2 regions of the Microbacterium sp. OVT16B genome follow, and region 1 is predicted to be linked to the other one. Evidence: predicted binding sites of a transcription regulator. Region 1 holds the regulator's gene; the other holds the start of a gene.

Region 1 (7,294 bases):
AGCCGGTGCCCTCGACGACCGTGCGAACCCGTTCGACGTCGTCTGCGGCCGAGCCGTCGATCGGGATCTCCACGATCGCGCGCAGATGGGGGTCGGCGGTGAGGTCCTCTCGTACGGCGAACAGCCGCCCGCCCTGCAGCCGCAGCCCTCCGTGGGCAGGACCGGCGGGGGTGAGCGGGCGCGGCTCTGCGCCGTCGTCGCGCCGATACACGCGCTGATCGGAGGCGTTCACGAAGAAGAGCGAACCGGCGGGGCTCGCCGTCCAGGCGCCTCCGCCGTACTCGTGCACGCGGGAGCGCGCGCTCCACGGCGCCGGAAGCACCTCACGCCCTTCTGAGCTGCGCACGGTCACGCGCCCGCCCTCGGAGGGCACCGACTCGCCCCACCAGATCTCGTGGCCGACGAAGCGGGCGCCGTCGATGCGGGGCGAGGACGCCGCGACCGAGGCGGCGGAGAAGGGAGACGGCCAGGACCCGAACGGCATTGACATGCCTCGAGCCTATTGGCGTGCGACACACGACGTCACACAGGATGCGGGCGGGCGTCGGCGTGCCATAGGTTTCTGGAAACGCCCGGTTCGCCCCGGTGCGTGGAGCGACAGCCGAGCCCGGCACCCGCCCGCGAGATCGACGCAGTCCTGCGCCGCTCGCGGCCCCGTGCCCGCCCTGTCCCCAGGAGAAGAAGATGTCTTCCGAGACGCCGAACCCTCGAGTGCCGTTCTCCTTCGAGCTCTATCCGCCGCGCTCGGCGTCCAGCCACGAGGCGCTGCACGAGACTGTCCGTCGGCTGGCGGCCGCAGGGCCCGACTTCATCTCGGTGACCTACGGCGCCGGCGGCTCGACCGGGGGACGCTCCCTGGAGGTGCTCCGCTTCATCCGCGAGCACACCGCCGTCGAGCCCCTCGCGCACCTCACCTGCGTGGGCAACACCTACGCGGGCGCCGCGACTCTCATCAGGGAGTTCCTGGATGCCGGCATCCTCAGCTTCCTCGCCCTCCGCGGGGATCCGCCCGTCGGACAGGACGAGCCGTTCCTCGGCGATCTGGAGAGCGCGGCGCAGCTCGTGCAGCTCATCGACCGCGTGCAGGCGGAGCGCGCCCCCTACGAGGAGTCGCCGGTGCCCGGCATCCCCGGCGCCGCACGCGTGAGCGCGCGCCGCAAGGCGAGCATCGCGGTCGCCGCCTTCCCCAACGGGCACCCGCGCTCCGTCCACCGCTGGCAGGATGTCGACGCGCTGCTCGCGAAGCAGGCCGCCGGCGCGACCTCCGCGATCACGCAGCTGTTCTTCCACGCCGACGACTACCTCACGTTCGTCGAGAGGGCGCGCGCCGCCGGCGTCACGATCCCGATCCTCCCCGGCATCATGCCGATCGTCTCGCCGGTCCGGCTCGCTCGCGTGCTCGAGCTCACCGGCGAGACGCTGCCCAGCGAGCTCGCCATCGCCCTCGACGTGGAGCCGACCCCCGAGGGCCGGCACGAGATCGGCGTCGAGTGGGCCGCGCGCCTCGCCAGGGAGGTCGTCGCCGGCGGCGCACCCGGCGTGCACCTCTACGCGTTCAACCAGCACGACACCGTGCTCACCGTCCTCGAGGAGGCCGGCGTCCTGCCGGTGTCCCGACTCCGCTGACCCCAGAACCCCCGCTGAAAGGAACACCCATGTCCGCATTCCCCGAGGGCACCATCCTCGGCTACCCCCGTATCGGTCGCCGTCGCGAGCTGAAGAAGGCCGTCGAGGCGTTCTGGGCCAGCCGCACCGACCTCGCCGAGCTGGAGGCCACCTCCGCCGAGCTGCGCGCAGCCACGCGCGAGCGTCTCGCCGCGCTCGGCCTCGGCCGTACCGACTCCGCCATCCCCGAGTCGTTCTCGTACTACGACCAGGTGCTCGACGCCGCGGTGACCGTCGGCGCGATCCCCGCGCGGTTCGAGGACCTCCGGTCGGAGGACGGCACCATCGGCCTTCCGGCGTACTTCACGGTCGCCCGCGGCGAGGGGGAGCGCGCCCCGCTCGAGATGACCAAGTGGTTCGACTCGAACTACCACTACCTGGTGCCGGAGATCGGCCCCGAGACGGTGTTCTCACTGTCCAGTGACCGCGTCGTCCGCGAGTTCGCAGAGGGCGCGGCGGCCGGATTCACGACCCGCCCGGTCATCGTCGGCCCGGTGACCCTCCTCGCTCTGGCGAAGGCCTCGGACGACGCCCCCGAGGGGTTCGATCCGCTGTCGCGTCTCGACGACCTGCTCCCCGTCTACGTCGAGCTGCTCGCGCGGCTGAAGGACGCCGGTGCGGAGTGGGTGCAGCTCGACGAGCCCGCCCTGGTCAGCGAGTCGCTCCCTGCGTCGATCGCTGCGCTGTCGGATGCCGCCGGCCGCGCCCTCGGGGTGCTGGGCGGAGCGGCGGCGCGACCGTCGATCCTGGTCGCCGCGCCGTACGCCGACCTCGGTGAGGTGTTCCCCGTGCTGGCCGCCGCCCCGATCGAGGCGATCGCCGTCGACCTCGTGCGCGGAGGCGTCCCCGCCGGCGCAGCCGGCCTGGAGGGGAAGATCCTCGTGGGCGGCGTCGTCGACGGTCACAACATCTGGCGCGGCGACCTCGCCTCGGCCTTCGACACGCTCGAGGCGCTGCGCGCGCTCGGCGCCGCCGGCGTCTCTGCCTCCACGTCGACCTCTCTGCTGCACGTGCCGCACGATGTGTCCGACGAGACGAAGCTCGATGCGCGTCTGGTCTCGTGGCTCGCCTTCGCCGACCAGAAGGTCGAGCAGGTCGTGGCCCTGGCCCGGGGCCTCGCCGAGGGGCGTGCGGCCGTCGCCGCCGATCTCGACGCGGCATCCGCTGCCCTGCAGGACCGTCTCTCGGCTCCGGGAGTCCGCGACGGTGCCGTTCGTGCCCGTGCACTCACCGAGGCGGACTTCTCGCGCGTGTCCTACGAGGAGCGCGAGTCCGCGCAGGAGGCCCTCGGCCTTCCGGCGCTGCCGCTCACGACGATCGGATCCTTCCCGCAGACCGGCGACATCCGTCGCGCCCGGGCGCGGTTCACCAGGGGCGAGATCCCCGCCGAGGACTACGAGGAGTTCCTGCGTCGCGAGGTCGCCAGCGTCGTCTCGCTGCAGGAGGACCTGGGCCTCGACGTGCTCGTGCACGGTGAGCCGGAGCGCAATGACATGGTGCAGTACTTCGCCGAGAACCTCGATGGCTTCGACGTCACCGAGAACGGCTGGGTGCAGTCGTACGGCTCCCGCGCGACCCGCCCGTCCCTCCTGTGGGGCGACGTCTCCCGTCCCGCTCCGATCACGGTGGACTGGTCGACGTACGCCCAGTCGCTCACGACCAAGCACATGAAGGGGATGCTGACGGGCCCCGTCACGATCCTCGCCTGGTCCTTCGTCCGAGACGACCAGCCGCTCGGCGAGACCGCGAACCAGGTGGCGCTCGCCCTGCGCGACGAGATCGCCGACCTCGAGGCCGCTGGTATCGCGATCATCCAGGTCGACGAGCCGGCGCTGCGCGAGCTGCTGCCTCTGAAGAAGGCGGATCAGCCCGCGTACCTGCAGTGGTCGGTGGACTCGTTCCGCCTCGCGACGGGTGGCGCGGCGGCGGGCACCCAGGTGCACACCCACCTCTGCTACTCGGAGTTCGGCGTCGTGATCGACGCGATCCGCGCCCTCGACGCCGACGTGACATCGATCGAGGCGGCCCGCAGCCGCATGGAGGTCGTGGCGGACATCGCCGAGGTCGGCTTCGATCACGGCATCGGCCCCGGTGTCTACGACATCCACTCGCCGCGCGTCCCCTCGGCGGAGGAGGTCGAGTCGCTGCTGCGCCGCGCGGTGGACGAGATCCCGACGCGACAGCTGTGGGTCAACCCCGACTGCGGTCTGAAGACGCGCGGATATGACGAGACCGTGGCGTCGCTGCGCAACATCGTCGAGGCCACGCGTCGGGTGCGCGAGGACGTGGTCGTCGCGGTCTGACGCCCGTCAGAAGAGAGAAGCGAACCGCCCTTCCCGGAGCTCGGGAAGGGCGGTTCGCTGTCGTCAGCCGACGTCAGACCGCGCGCAGCACCGCGACGATCTTGCCGAGGATCACGGCCTCGTCGCCCAGGATCGGCTCGAAGGCGGAGTTGCGGGGGAGGAGCCAGGTGTGTCCGTCGCGGCGGCGGAGCACCTTGACCGTGGCCTCGCCGTCGAGCATGGCCGCGACGATCTCGCCGTTCTCCGCGCTGTGCTGCGAACGCACGACGACCCAGTCCCCGTCGCAGATCGCGGCGTCGATCATCGACTCGCCCGACACCTTGAGCATGAACAGGTCGCCCTTGCCGACGAGCTGCCGGGGGAGCGGGAAGATCTCCTCGACCTGCTGATCCGCGGTGATCGGCACTCCGGCGGCGATGCGGCCCACCAGCGGCACGAGAGCGGCGTCTCCGACCGGGGTGGCGACATCGGCGGGATTCTCGCCGCTCGCGCCGGGGAGGTCGATGAGCACCTCCATGGCCCTGGTCTTGCCGGGGTCGCGGCGCAGATAGCCGCTGAGCTCCAGCTGTCCGAGCTGATGCGTGACGCTGGACAGCGACTTGAGGCCGACGGCGTCGCCGATCTCGCGCATGCTCGGCGGATAGCCGTGCCGGCTGATCGAGTTCTGGATGACCTCCAGGATCGCCATCTGCTTGGGGCTGAGGCTCTTGCGTCGACGGGTGCGCGGCGCCTCGGTGTCGGGGGCGGAGTTCTCGCTCATCGTGCTCCTTTGTACGCGATTCCGGCGTCGCAGTTCGAATGTCGGAGGTCCGTGGTGGGGTATCCGTATCGAAACCGTATCCGAGAAACGGCCCGATCTGGAAGATCTGTTCGAGCGTGTCGGCAGATTCTCGAATCAGGTTTCGAAGAACGCTTGACAGATGTTCGAACTCGAAGATATCTTCGGTACGTAGCTTCGCATTCCTGGCTCCCGGCCGAGTCCTGGATGCGAACGCTACGCCAACTTTCTCCGGCGGGGATGATCCGTCGGAGGGCAGAAAGGGAGCACGACATGAGCACCATCACCTTCGGAACCGCAGCAGTTCTTCCGGCACGTCCGGCCGCACGCCTGCGTCTGACGGTCCGCGGTCGCCGCGTGCTCCTCGGGCTCGCCTCGATCCCTCTCGCGGCGGGCATCGCCTTCGCCGCGCTCAGCGGCGGAAGCGCTGCGGCGTCCGGCGCTCACGTCGCGACGGCGTCCTTCGAGACCGTCACGGTGATGCCGGGGGACACCCTCTGGTCGATCGCCACCACGGTCGCTCCCGACGCCGACCCTCGCGAGGTGATCGGCGAGATCAGTCGGCTCAACATGCTCACGGGCGGCGCACTGCAGATCGGCGACGAGCTCGCCATCCCCGCGCAGTACTCCGAGTGATCTCGGAGCGCGCGTCCTGCGAGCCCGTCTTGGGAGCGGCGCATGCGCAATGCGGCGTCACCCGGTGCATCATCGGCCTTCGCGCGTCCTAGCATGGGAAGGGTGACCGCATCACTCGATGACCTCCCGCTTCGCGACGACCTCCGCGGATTGACTCCCTACGGAGCTCCGCAGGCCCCGCTTCCCATCGCGCTCAACGTCAACGAGAACACGCATCCCATTCCGGATGCCGTCGCCAGCGACATCCTCGACGACATCGCCGTGGCGCTGCGCGACATGAACCGCTACCCGGATCGAGAGTTCACGACCCTGCGCGAGGGCTTCGCCGAGTATCTCGGGCACGGCCTCACTGCCGACCAGATCTGGGCGGGCAACGGCTCGAACGAGGTGCTGCAGCACATCCTCCAGGCCTTCGGCGGTCCTGGACGCACGGCGTTCGGCTTCGCGCCCACGTACTCCATGTACCCGCTGATCGCTCAGGGCACCGGCGCACGCTGGGTGGCGGGTGTCCGCGAGCCCGACTACACGATCACCGCGGAAGATGCTGCTGCTCAGGTGCGCGCTGTCGACCCCGACGTGATCCTGCTGTGCTCCCCGAACAACCCGACGGGCACGCCCCTCGGGCTCGATGTCGTCGAGGCCGTCTACGAGGCGGCCAGAGGCATCGTGATCGTCGACGAGGCGTATCAGGAGTTCGCACCGAGGGAGGCGGCATCCGCCCTCTCCCTTCTCGAGGGGCGTCCGCGTCTGGCGGTGTCGCGCACGATGAGCAAGGCGTTCGCCTTCGCGGGAGCGCGGGTGGGCTACCTGGCCGCCGATCCCGCGTTCATCGACGCGCTGCGCCTCGTGCGCCTGCCCTATCACCTGAGCGCCCTCACCCAGGCGGCGGCGATCGCCGCGCTGCGCAACGCCGATGTCATGCTCGGCATGGTCGACGAGATCGTCGAGCAGCGCGACCGCATCTCGGCGACCCTGGAGGCGCTCGGGTACACGCCGCACGAGTCCTGGTCGAACTTCGTCCTCTTCGGTGGCGTGGTCGACCCGAAGGCCACGTGGCAGCAGCTGTACGACAGGGGCGTGCTGATCCGCGACGTCGGCATCCCCGGCCACCTCCGCGTCACCGCGGGCACGGAGGCCGAGACCACGGCGTTCCTCGACGCCCTCGCCTCGATAGGATCGGCATCATGAGCACCCCCGCCCCGCGCACAGCCCGCCGCGTGCGCAGCACGTCGGAGTCCACGGTCGAGCTCGAGCTCAACCTCGACGGGACGGGTGTGAGCCGCATCGACACCTCGGTGCCGTTCTTCGACCACATGCTGACAGCGTTCGCGAAGCACTCCCTCACCGACCTCACGGTGCGGGCGTCCGGCGACACGAACATCGATGCGCACCACACCGTCGAGGACGTCTCGATCGTGCTCGGGCAGGCGATCCGCGAGGCGCTGGGCGACAAGTCCGGCATCTCCCGCTACGGCGACGCGCTGGTCCCTCTCGACGAGGCGGTCGCGCAGGCGGTCGTGGACATCTCCGGTCGCCCGTACCTCGTGCACGAAGGTGAGCCCACAGGATTCGAGTACCACCTCATCGGCGGTCACTTCACGGGCGCCCTCGTGCGGCACTCGTTCGAGGCGATCACGTTCAACGCCGGACTCACCGTGCACGTCCGCGTGCTGGGCGGCCGCGATCCTCACCACATCGCCGAGGCGGAGTACAAGGCCTTCGCGCGTGCCTTCCGCCAGGCGAAAGCCCTCGATCCGCTGGTCGACGGCGTCCCGTCCACCAAGGGCGCGCTGTGAGCAGCGCGCCCACGGTCGCGGTCTTCGACTACGAGTCCGGCAACGTCCATTCCGCCGTCAAGGCGCTCGTCGCCGCGGGAGCGGATGCTGTGCTCACCCGCGACAAGACGCAGGCG
Region 2 (7,294 bases), 120 kb from region 1:
ACGCCGTGCTCGGCCGCGAGGTCGTCGAGCGCCGCGAGCGCCGCACCCGAGATGGTGCGCTCGGCGAGCTCGTACTCCTCGACCTCCGCCGTGTCGACGGGGAGCTTGGCCCAGCGCACGACGGCCGGCAGGAGCGGACCCTGCACGAGCAGGCTGAGCAGGATGACGCCGGCCGTGACGACCACGACCTCGTCGCGTCCTTCGCCGCCGATCTCGACGGGGATGGAGAGCGCGATCGCGAGGGACACCGCTCCGCGCATGCCGGCGAACGTGGAGAGGAGGCGGACGCGTGCGGCGAGACCGCGTGGTGGTCGCGCGTCGGTCGGGCGGCGCACCACGGCGCTGAGCAGCTGGAACAGATAGCGCACCGCCAGCAGCGCGACCCACACTCCGAGCGTGATGAGCACGAGGCGGCCCACGGCTGCGGCGGAGATCTCGTGCACGACGTACTGCACCTCGAGCCCGATCAGCACGAAGAGCGCGCCGTTGAGCAGGTAGACGCCGAACGGGAAGGCGGCCTCGGACTGGCGGCGGGAGGATGCCGTGGTGATGCGCGGAGACACGTACGCGATGACGAGCCCAGCCACGACGACCGCGAGCACACCCGAGGCGTGCATGATCTCCGCCAGCAGGAACGCCGTGAACGGCACGAGCAGCAGGGTCACGTTGATGACCGCCGTGCTCGTCGACCGGCGCAGCAGCAGGTACGCGAGGGCAGCGATCACCGCGCCGGCGAGCACGCCGCCGACGTACGAGACCAGGACGGTCCAGGTGATGCTCAGCGGCGTGACGTCGCCGCCGACCGCCAGCGAGATCGCGATGGCGTACAGCACGAGGGCCGTGCCGTCGTTCGTCAGGCTCTCCGCCTTCAGCTTCATGAACATGCGCCGCGGCAGCAGTCGCCCGAGAGCCGCGACGGCCGTGGCGTCAGGAGGGGCGACGGCGGCGCCGAGGATGAGCGCGATCTCCCACGGCATCCCGAACAGCACGCCCACTCCGGCGACGGCGAAGGCCGAGGCCACGACGAGCAGCGTGCTCATCGGCAGGATGTAGCGGAAGTCGCGCCGGATCGACCGGAGCGACGTCGTCAGGCTCTCCCAGAACAGCATCACGGGCAGGAACAGCAGCAGCACCGTCTCCGGCGGCAGCTGCACCTCGCGCAGCTGCGGCACGAAGCCGAGCAGCAGCCCGAAGACGACGAGGACGAGGGGGAGTGCGACGCGGATACGCGGAGCGAGCAGGGTTCCTGCGAGGATCGTGAGTCCGAGCAGGACGGTGACTTCTAGACCTTCCATCTCTACCTCCCAACAGCGGTGAGAGAAGGATATTCCCCGTTCGGGGGTTCAGGTCAGCCGATCTCCTCCGTGAGCTCGAACCAGCGCAGCTCGAGCTCCTCGATCTCCGCCTCCCGATCCCCGATCGCCTTCATCTTCTCGCCGAGTCCGGCGTAGTCGGACTGGTCGTGGTCGGCGAGCGAGTGCTTGGCGGCATCCACCTGCTCCGTGAGCTTCTGGATGCGCCGCTCCAGGGCGGAGACCTCCTTCTGCGCGGTGCGCAGCGCCGCTCCGTCCAGCCCCTTCGGAGCCGCCTTCGCAGCTCCGGCGGACGCCTTGGAGGGCTCGGCGTCCTGCAGCTGACGCAGGCGCAGGTACTCGTCGACTCCGCCGGGGAGGTGTCGGAGTCTGCCGCCGAGGATCGCGAACTGCTGGTCGGTCACGCGCTCGAGGAAGTACCGGTCGTGGCTGACGACGAGCAGCGTGCCCGACCACGAGTCGAGGAGGTCCTCGATCGCGGCGAGCATGTCGGTGTCGAGGTCGTTCGTGGGCTCGTCGAGGATCAGCACGTTGGGCTGATCGAGCAGCACGAGCAGCAGCTGCAGACGGCGCTGCTGACCTCCGGAGAGGTCCTTCACCGGGGTCGAGAGCTGGGCGGACGAGAATCCGAGGCGCTCCAGCAGCTGCCCGGGAGTGAGGTCCTGCGCCTTCGAGCCGTTGCCCATCGTGTACGAGGTGCGCAGACCCGAGATGACCACGCGCACCGGGTCGTTCCAGTGCTGGTCGAGCTCGTCGAGGCGCTGGGTCAGCGTCTGCACCTTGACGGTCGTGCCGCGCTTGACACGCCCGACCGTGGGTTCGACGGTGCCGGAGATCAGGCCGAGCAGCGTCGACTTGCCCGCGCCGTTGACCCCGAGGATGCCGGTGCGCTCCCCCGGCGCGATGCGCCACTCCACATCGCGCAGCACCTCCTTGTCGCCGTAGGACACCCCCACGTCGAGAAGGTCGACGACGTCTTTGCCGAGGCGGGAGACGGCGAGCGACTGCAGGGAGATCTTGTCGCGGATCTCGGGGACGTCGGCGATGAGCTCGTTGGCGGCGTCGATGCGGAACTTCGGCTTGGCCGTGCGTGCCGGGGCGCCGCGGCGCAGCCAGGCGAGCTCCTTGCGCGCGAGGTTCTGCCGCTTCGCCTCGGTGGCTGCGGCCATCCGGTCGCGCTCGACGCGCTGCAGGATGTACGCCGCGTAGCCGCCCTCGAAGGGCTCGACGATCCGGTCGTGCACCTCCCAGGTCTCGGTGCAGACCTCGTCGAGGAACCAGCGATCGTGGGTGACGACCATGAGGGCCCCGGAGTTCGGGCTCCACCGCTTCTTCAGGTGCCCGGCGAGCCAGGTGATCGCTTCGACGTCGAGATGGTTGGTGGGTTCGTCGAGCGCGATGACGTCCCAGTCGCCGGTGAGCAGCTTCGCGAGCGAGACCCGTCGGCGCTGGCCGCCCGAGAGTGAGCCGATCTCGGCATCCCACGGCAGATCCCGCAGCAGCCCGTCGATGACGTCGCGGACCTTCGCGTCGCCGGCCCATTCGTGCTCGGGGGTGTCGCCGACGACGGCCTGGCTGATCGTGAGGCCGTCGCCGAGGGTGTCGGCCTGGTCGAGCACGCCGATCGTGGTGCCGCCGCGGACCGTCACGCGGCCGGAGTTGGGTTCCTTGATGCCTGCCAGCATCCCGAGGAGGCTGGACTTGCCGTCGCCGTTGCGGCCGACGATGCCGATGCGGTCGCCCTCCTCGATTCCGAGGGTCACGGAGTCGAAGACGACCCTGGTCGGGTATTCGAGCTGGAGGGCTTCTGCCCCGAGAAGATGTGCCATGTCACTTCAAGGGTAGTCGCGCTCGCCTCACCCGACGGCCGGGCCTCCGAACAGCTCGGGGAGGGACGCCGTGAACTCCTCGAAGTGGCTGTACCAGACGGTGTGCGCGGCGCCGGGGATGCTGCGGACGTCGGCCCCGTGCTCCGTGAGCCTCCGCACGTCGGCGTCGCTCACCCACGAGCTCGGCTCGGCCCTGACGACGACCGACCCCGGAGCCGGCGGCCACTCGCCGTCGGCTCCGCAGGAGACGGATGCCAAGGTCTCCGGGTCGAACCGCTCGGCGGCACGAGCCTCGACCTCGGCATCCCTCTCGGAGTAGAAGGGGCGGCTCCGGCGCAGGGCATCGGCATCCATGCGTGCGAGGCGGTCGCGCCCGTACCGGGCGACGAGCTCAGCGCGGTCATGACCTCCCTCGATCGACAGCGCGGCATCGACGTAGACGGTGAGGCTCGGGTCGAGAGCCGCGGCGGCCGCTGCCAGCACGGTGGCCCCGTAGGAGTGTCCGAGGGCGTGGAGCGGCCCCTCGGGCGCGAGCAGCCTGATCGTCTCGACGACGGCGGCTGCGGCCGCGTCGACGGTGAGCTGCGGGTCACGGGGAGAGCGTCCGTGGCCGGGGAGATCGAGGGCGAGCACACGGTAGCCGCGGTCGACGAGGAGCGGGACGACGCGCCACCAGCTCTCGGCTGATCCCATCGCTCCGTGCAGGAGCAGGGCGGTGCGGAGCGGGGGCGTCGCCGCACTGTCCGAGTCGGCGGAGTCGGCCGTGTCGAGGGCGTGGAGGAGCATCCGGTCAGTCAATCACGGTCGTTATCCTTCTGTGACATTCCGAAGGCTGCGGGCTGTGGAATCTTTGTTCGAATGTCGGTGGCCCCTGGTGTACTGGACTCATGACCGCACTGATCGACGCGACCGACTCCCAGATGGCGATGCTCGCCGATCTGGTCGAGTCGCTGGAGATCGCCGATGCGACGGTGAACGCGATGATGGCGGCCCGCGACGGGCTGTTCGCGCTGGCGGGTCGGATGGCCGTCGACATCGCGAAGCAGGGCGATCACCCCGATCGGGGTGACATGACGATCCGCGCGGTGGCGGCCGAGATCGGGCAGCGGCTCCGGGTCAGCGATCGCACGGTCGAGCGGAAGATCGGCGAGGCGTCGTGGCTGGTCGACGGCTTCCCCGCCGTGTGGCAGGCACAGGGCGCGGGGCGCATCACGGCAGCGCACGCGCACGTCATCATCGACGCCGGCGCGCAGCTGACCGACGACGACCAGCGGGCGGAGTACGCCGAGGCGGTGCTCGCCGTCGCCGAGGTCGAGTCTCCGAATCGGCTGCGGGCACTCGCGAAGCGCATCGCCGAGAGGTTTCAGGAGCAGACGATAGACGAGCGGCATCGGGCCGCCCGCGAACGGAGGCGCGTCTGGGCGACGGATGGCGAAGACGGCATGGCCGATCTCCACGTGCACGCCCCGGCCGTTCTGGTGCACGCGATGAAGGATCGCGTGTCCGAGATGGCCCACCGGATCCGTACCGAGAACATCCGCGAGGCGCGCGAAGCCGCAGCCGACGGCATCCCCTTCGACCCCGACACCCGGTCCGTCGACGAGATCCGCGCCGATCTGTTCGCCGACCTCGTACTCACCGGTACCCCGGTCGCCCACGACAGCGCAGACGGCCTGCTCGGCGAGATCCGCGGGCGCGTGGAGATCACCGTGCCCGTGATCACCCTGATGGGGGAGGATGCCGCGGAGGCGGCCTCCGCCGACGGCGACGCGTCCTCGACCACGCCGCCGCCTGCGCTGCTCGACGGTGTCGTGCCGATCGACGCCGACACCGCTCGTGCGCTCGCAGGCTCTGCGACAGGGTGGGACCGAGTGCTCACCCACCCGATCACGGGGGCGATGCTCGCGGTCGACCGGTATCGCCCGTCGGAGCAGCTCAGACGGCATCTGAGGGCACGCGATCAGCGGTGCCGGTTCCCGACCTGCGGGATCATCGCCAGGAAGTGCGACATCGACCACAACGATCCGGCGTCCACGGGTGGCGCGACCGCCGAGTGCAACCTCTGCTGCTTCTGCCGCAGGCACCACACGCTCAAACACGCCTCGCCGTGGCATGTCGAACATCACCCCGGCGGAGTGCTCGAATGGACGAGTCCCGCCGGCCGAACCTACACCGACACTCCCCCGGTACCGCACACGGTGGTGTTCGTCGCCGAGGCCGACGGTGTACCCCCGACGGGGACGGCACTGCTCGCACGCGCCCGGGCGCCCTTCTGAGCTTCCGGTCTTCTGAGCTTCCGGTCTTCTGGTCTCCTGAGCTCACGCGCGCGCATTCCCGCACGATCATGGCCTGTGGATAACTCCGGCGACGCATTCGCGAATCCGGTTACCGTGTGCGAGTGATTCTCCAGAGAACAGCCACCCACTCCCTCAGCGGACTCGGCGCCCTCGCACTCATCGCGGGAGCAGTCGCCGGATGCGCACCCACTCCGGCCCCGACCCCGACGCCCACCGCGGCCTTCGCGAGCGAGGAGGAGGCGTTTGCGAAAGCCGAAGAGGTGTACCGGGCGTTCAATGCTCGATTGAATGAAGTCGATCTCAGCGATACGAGGACCTTTGAACCATTGTTCGAGCTCTCCAGCGGTTCATTCGAGGCTGCAGATCGCGAGGCCTACTCCACGATGCATGCCGATGGTTTCATCATGAGCGGAGAAACAAGGGTTCTCTCCTTCGACGGAGTGAGGTCCAAGCCACCCTTTACCACCGTCGTTGCGAACGTCTGCCTCGATGTGTCATCAGTTTCCATCGTCGACTCGTCCGGGGTGTCCCAAGTGAGCTCCGACCGTCCTTCTACTTACGCACTTGAGATCACCTTCGTGTCCGAGAAGAACCACAGCCTCTCAATCGACTCCGCAGCGGAACGAGAGGATGTCGCATGCGTAGTGGAGTAGCAGCGATTTTCGCGATCGGAGGTGTCCTGCTCATGACCCAGCATCCGTCCCAAGACTCGACAACTGATCCCGAAAACCCCTTGGGGAGCGCAGCCATTGCAACGGGGCGATCATCGCTCACAGTCAGCAGCTCAGCGACCCAAATGGGCACGACTCCATCTACGGGCCAGAGGGATGTCAGCTCTGACGATTCCGACTCCCCGTCGTCTCCCTCGTCGTCCTACGACGCCGACGGGTGCCTCATCACGACGGACGAGGATGGCCGCTGCATCCGCGCACGGATACGGGCCAACCCCGACGGGACCCCCGCGCCCTCGATCACGATGACCGACCTCGCGCAGTTCGCCCCTCCGGCCGCGGACTTCGCCGTCGAGCCCGGCAACGCCGGAATCGCCGGCATGCCGACGAACCTCCTCGGAGCCGCGTCCGTCCGCACGCAGACCGGGACGCTGTTCGGCAACCCGATCAGCGTTCGCTTCACGCCCATCGCGTACGACTACTCCTACGGCGACGGCTCCACCGCCACGGTCACCGTTCCTGGACGCACCTGGGAAGAGCTCGGCCAGGCGCCGTTCACCCCGACGCCGACCAGCCACGTCTACTCCGCACGCGGCACCTACACGGCCGCCCTCAGCATCCGCTACTCCGCCCAGGTCGACCTCGGCGGCGGCTGGTTCCCCGTGATCGGCGAACTCACGATCGACAGCCCCAGCCAGCAGATCCGCATCTTCGAGGCACACACGGCCCTCGTCGCACGCACCTGCCTCGAGAACCCCGCCGCGGTCGGCTGCTGACCCGACCATCGCCCCATACAAAAAGACGAGCCGTCCGGACCAGAAGGTCCGGACGGCTCGCGCGTCCCCAGGAATCGGAGCGCTGCTGCTTACTGGTACGACTTCACGATCTCGAGCAGGCTCGGGACGTTCGCGTACGCCTCAGCGGCGTTGGCCTTGGTGACGATGATCGGCTTCAGCAGGAACGCCGGGACGACCTTCACGCCGTTGTCGTACGACTCGGTGTCGTTGACGTCGACCTTCTCGCCCTTCTGCAGCTGCTGGACCATCTTGATGGACTGCTCGACGAGCAGCGTGGTGTCCTTGTTGATCGTGGAGTACTGGATGCCCTCCATGATCGACTTGACCGACTCGACCTCGGAGTCCTGACCCGTGACGACCGGAACCGGCTTGCCCGCGCCCTGGACG

Evidence for each region. The regulator LexA, encoded in region 1, represses DNA repair genes until DNA is damaged. The targets are predictions, from matches to a motif close to TCGAACANNTGTTCGA.
Region 2: the regulator LexA is predicted to act here: its motif matches at 3,985-4,000, upstream of LC438_RS06425 (HNH endonuclease signature motif containing protein).

The regions. Positions count from the first base shown of each region.
Region 1 is NZ_JAHXZA010000001.1:1,487,811-1,495,104, forward strand. Features, by position in the region: gene LC438_RS06985 (prolyl oligopeptidase family serine peptidase) at 1-490, opposite strand, end outside; gene LC438_RS06990 (methylenetetrahydrofolate reductase) at 685-1,626, shown strand; gene metE (5-methyltetrahydropteroyltriglutamate--homocysteine S-methyltransferase) at 1,656-3,968, shown strand; gene lexA (transcriptional repressor LexA) at 4,042-4,728, opposite strand; gene LC438_RS07005 (LysM peptidoglycan-binding domain-containing protein) at 5,020-5,382, shown strand; gene LC438_RS07010 (histidinol-phosphate transaminase) at 5,476-6,570, shown strand; gene hisB (imidazoleglycerol-phosphate dehydratase HisB) at 6,567-7,178, shown strand; gene hisH (imidazole glycerol phosphate synthase subunit HisH) at 7,175-7,294, shown strand, end outside.
Region 2 is NZ_JAHXZA010000001.1:1,368,912-1,376,205, reverse strand. Features, by position in the region: gene LC438_RS06440 (Na+/H+ antiporter) at 1-1,295, opposite strand, end outside; gene LC438_RS06435 (ABC-F family ATP-binding cassette domain-containing protein) at 1,349-3,142, opposite strand; gene LC438_RS06430 (alpha/beta fold hydrolase) at 3,170-3,928, opposite strand; gene LC438_RS06425 (HNH endonuclease signature motif containing protein) at 4,030-5,418, shown strand; gene LC438_RS06420 (hypothetical protein) at 5,541-6,092, shown strand; gene LC438_RS06415 (hypothetical protein) at 6,416-6,886, shown strand; gene LC438_RS06410 (sugar-binding protein) at 6,976-7,294, opposite strand, start outside.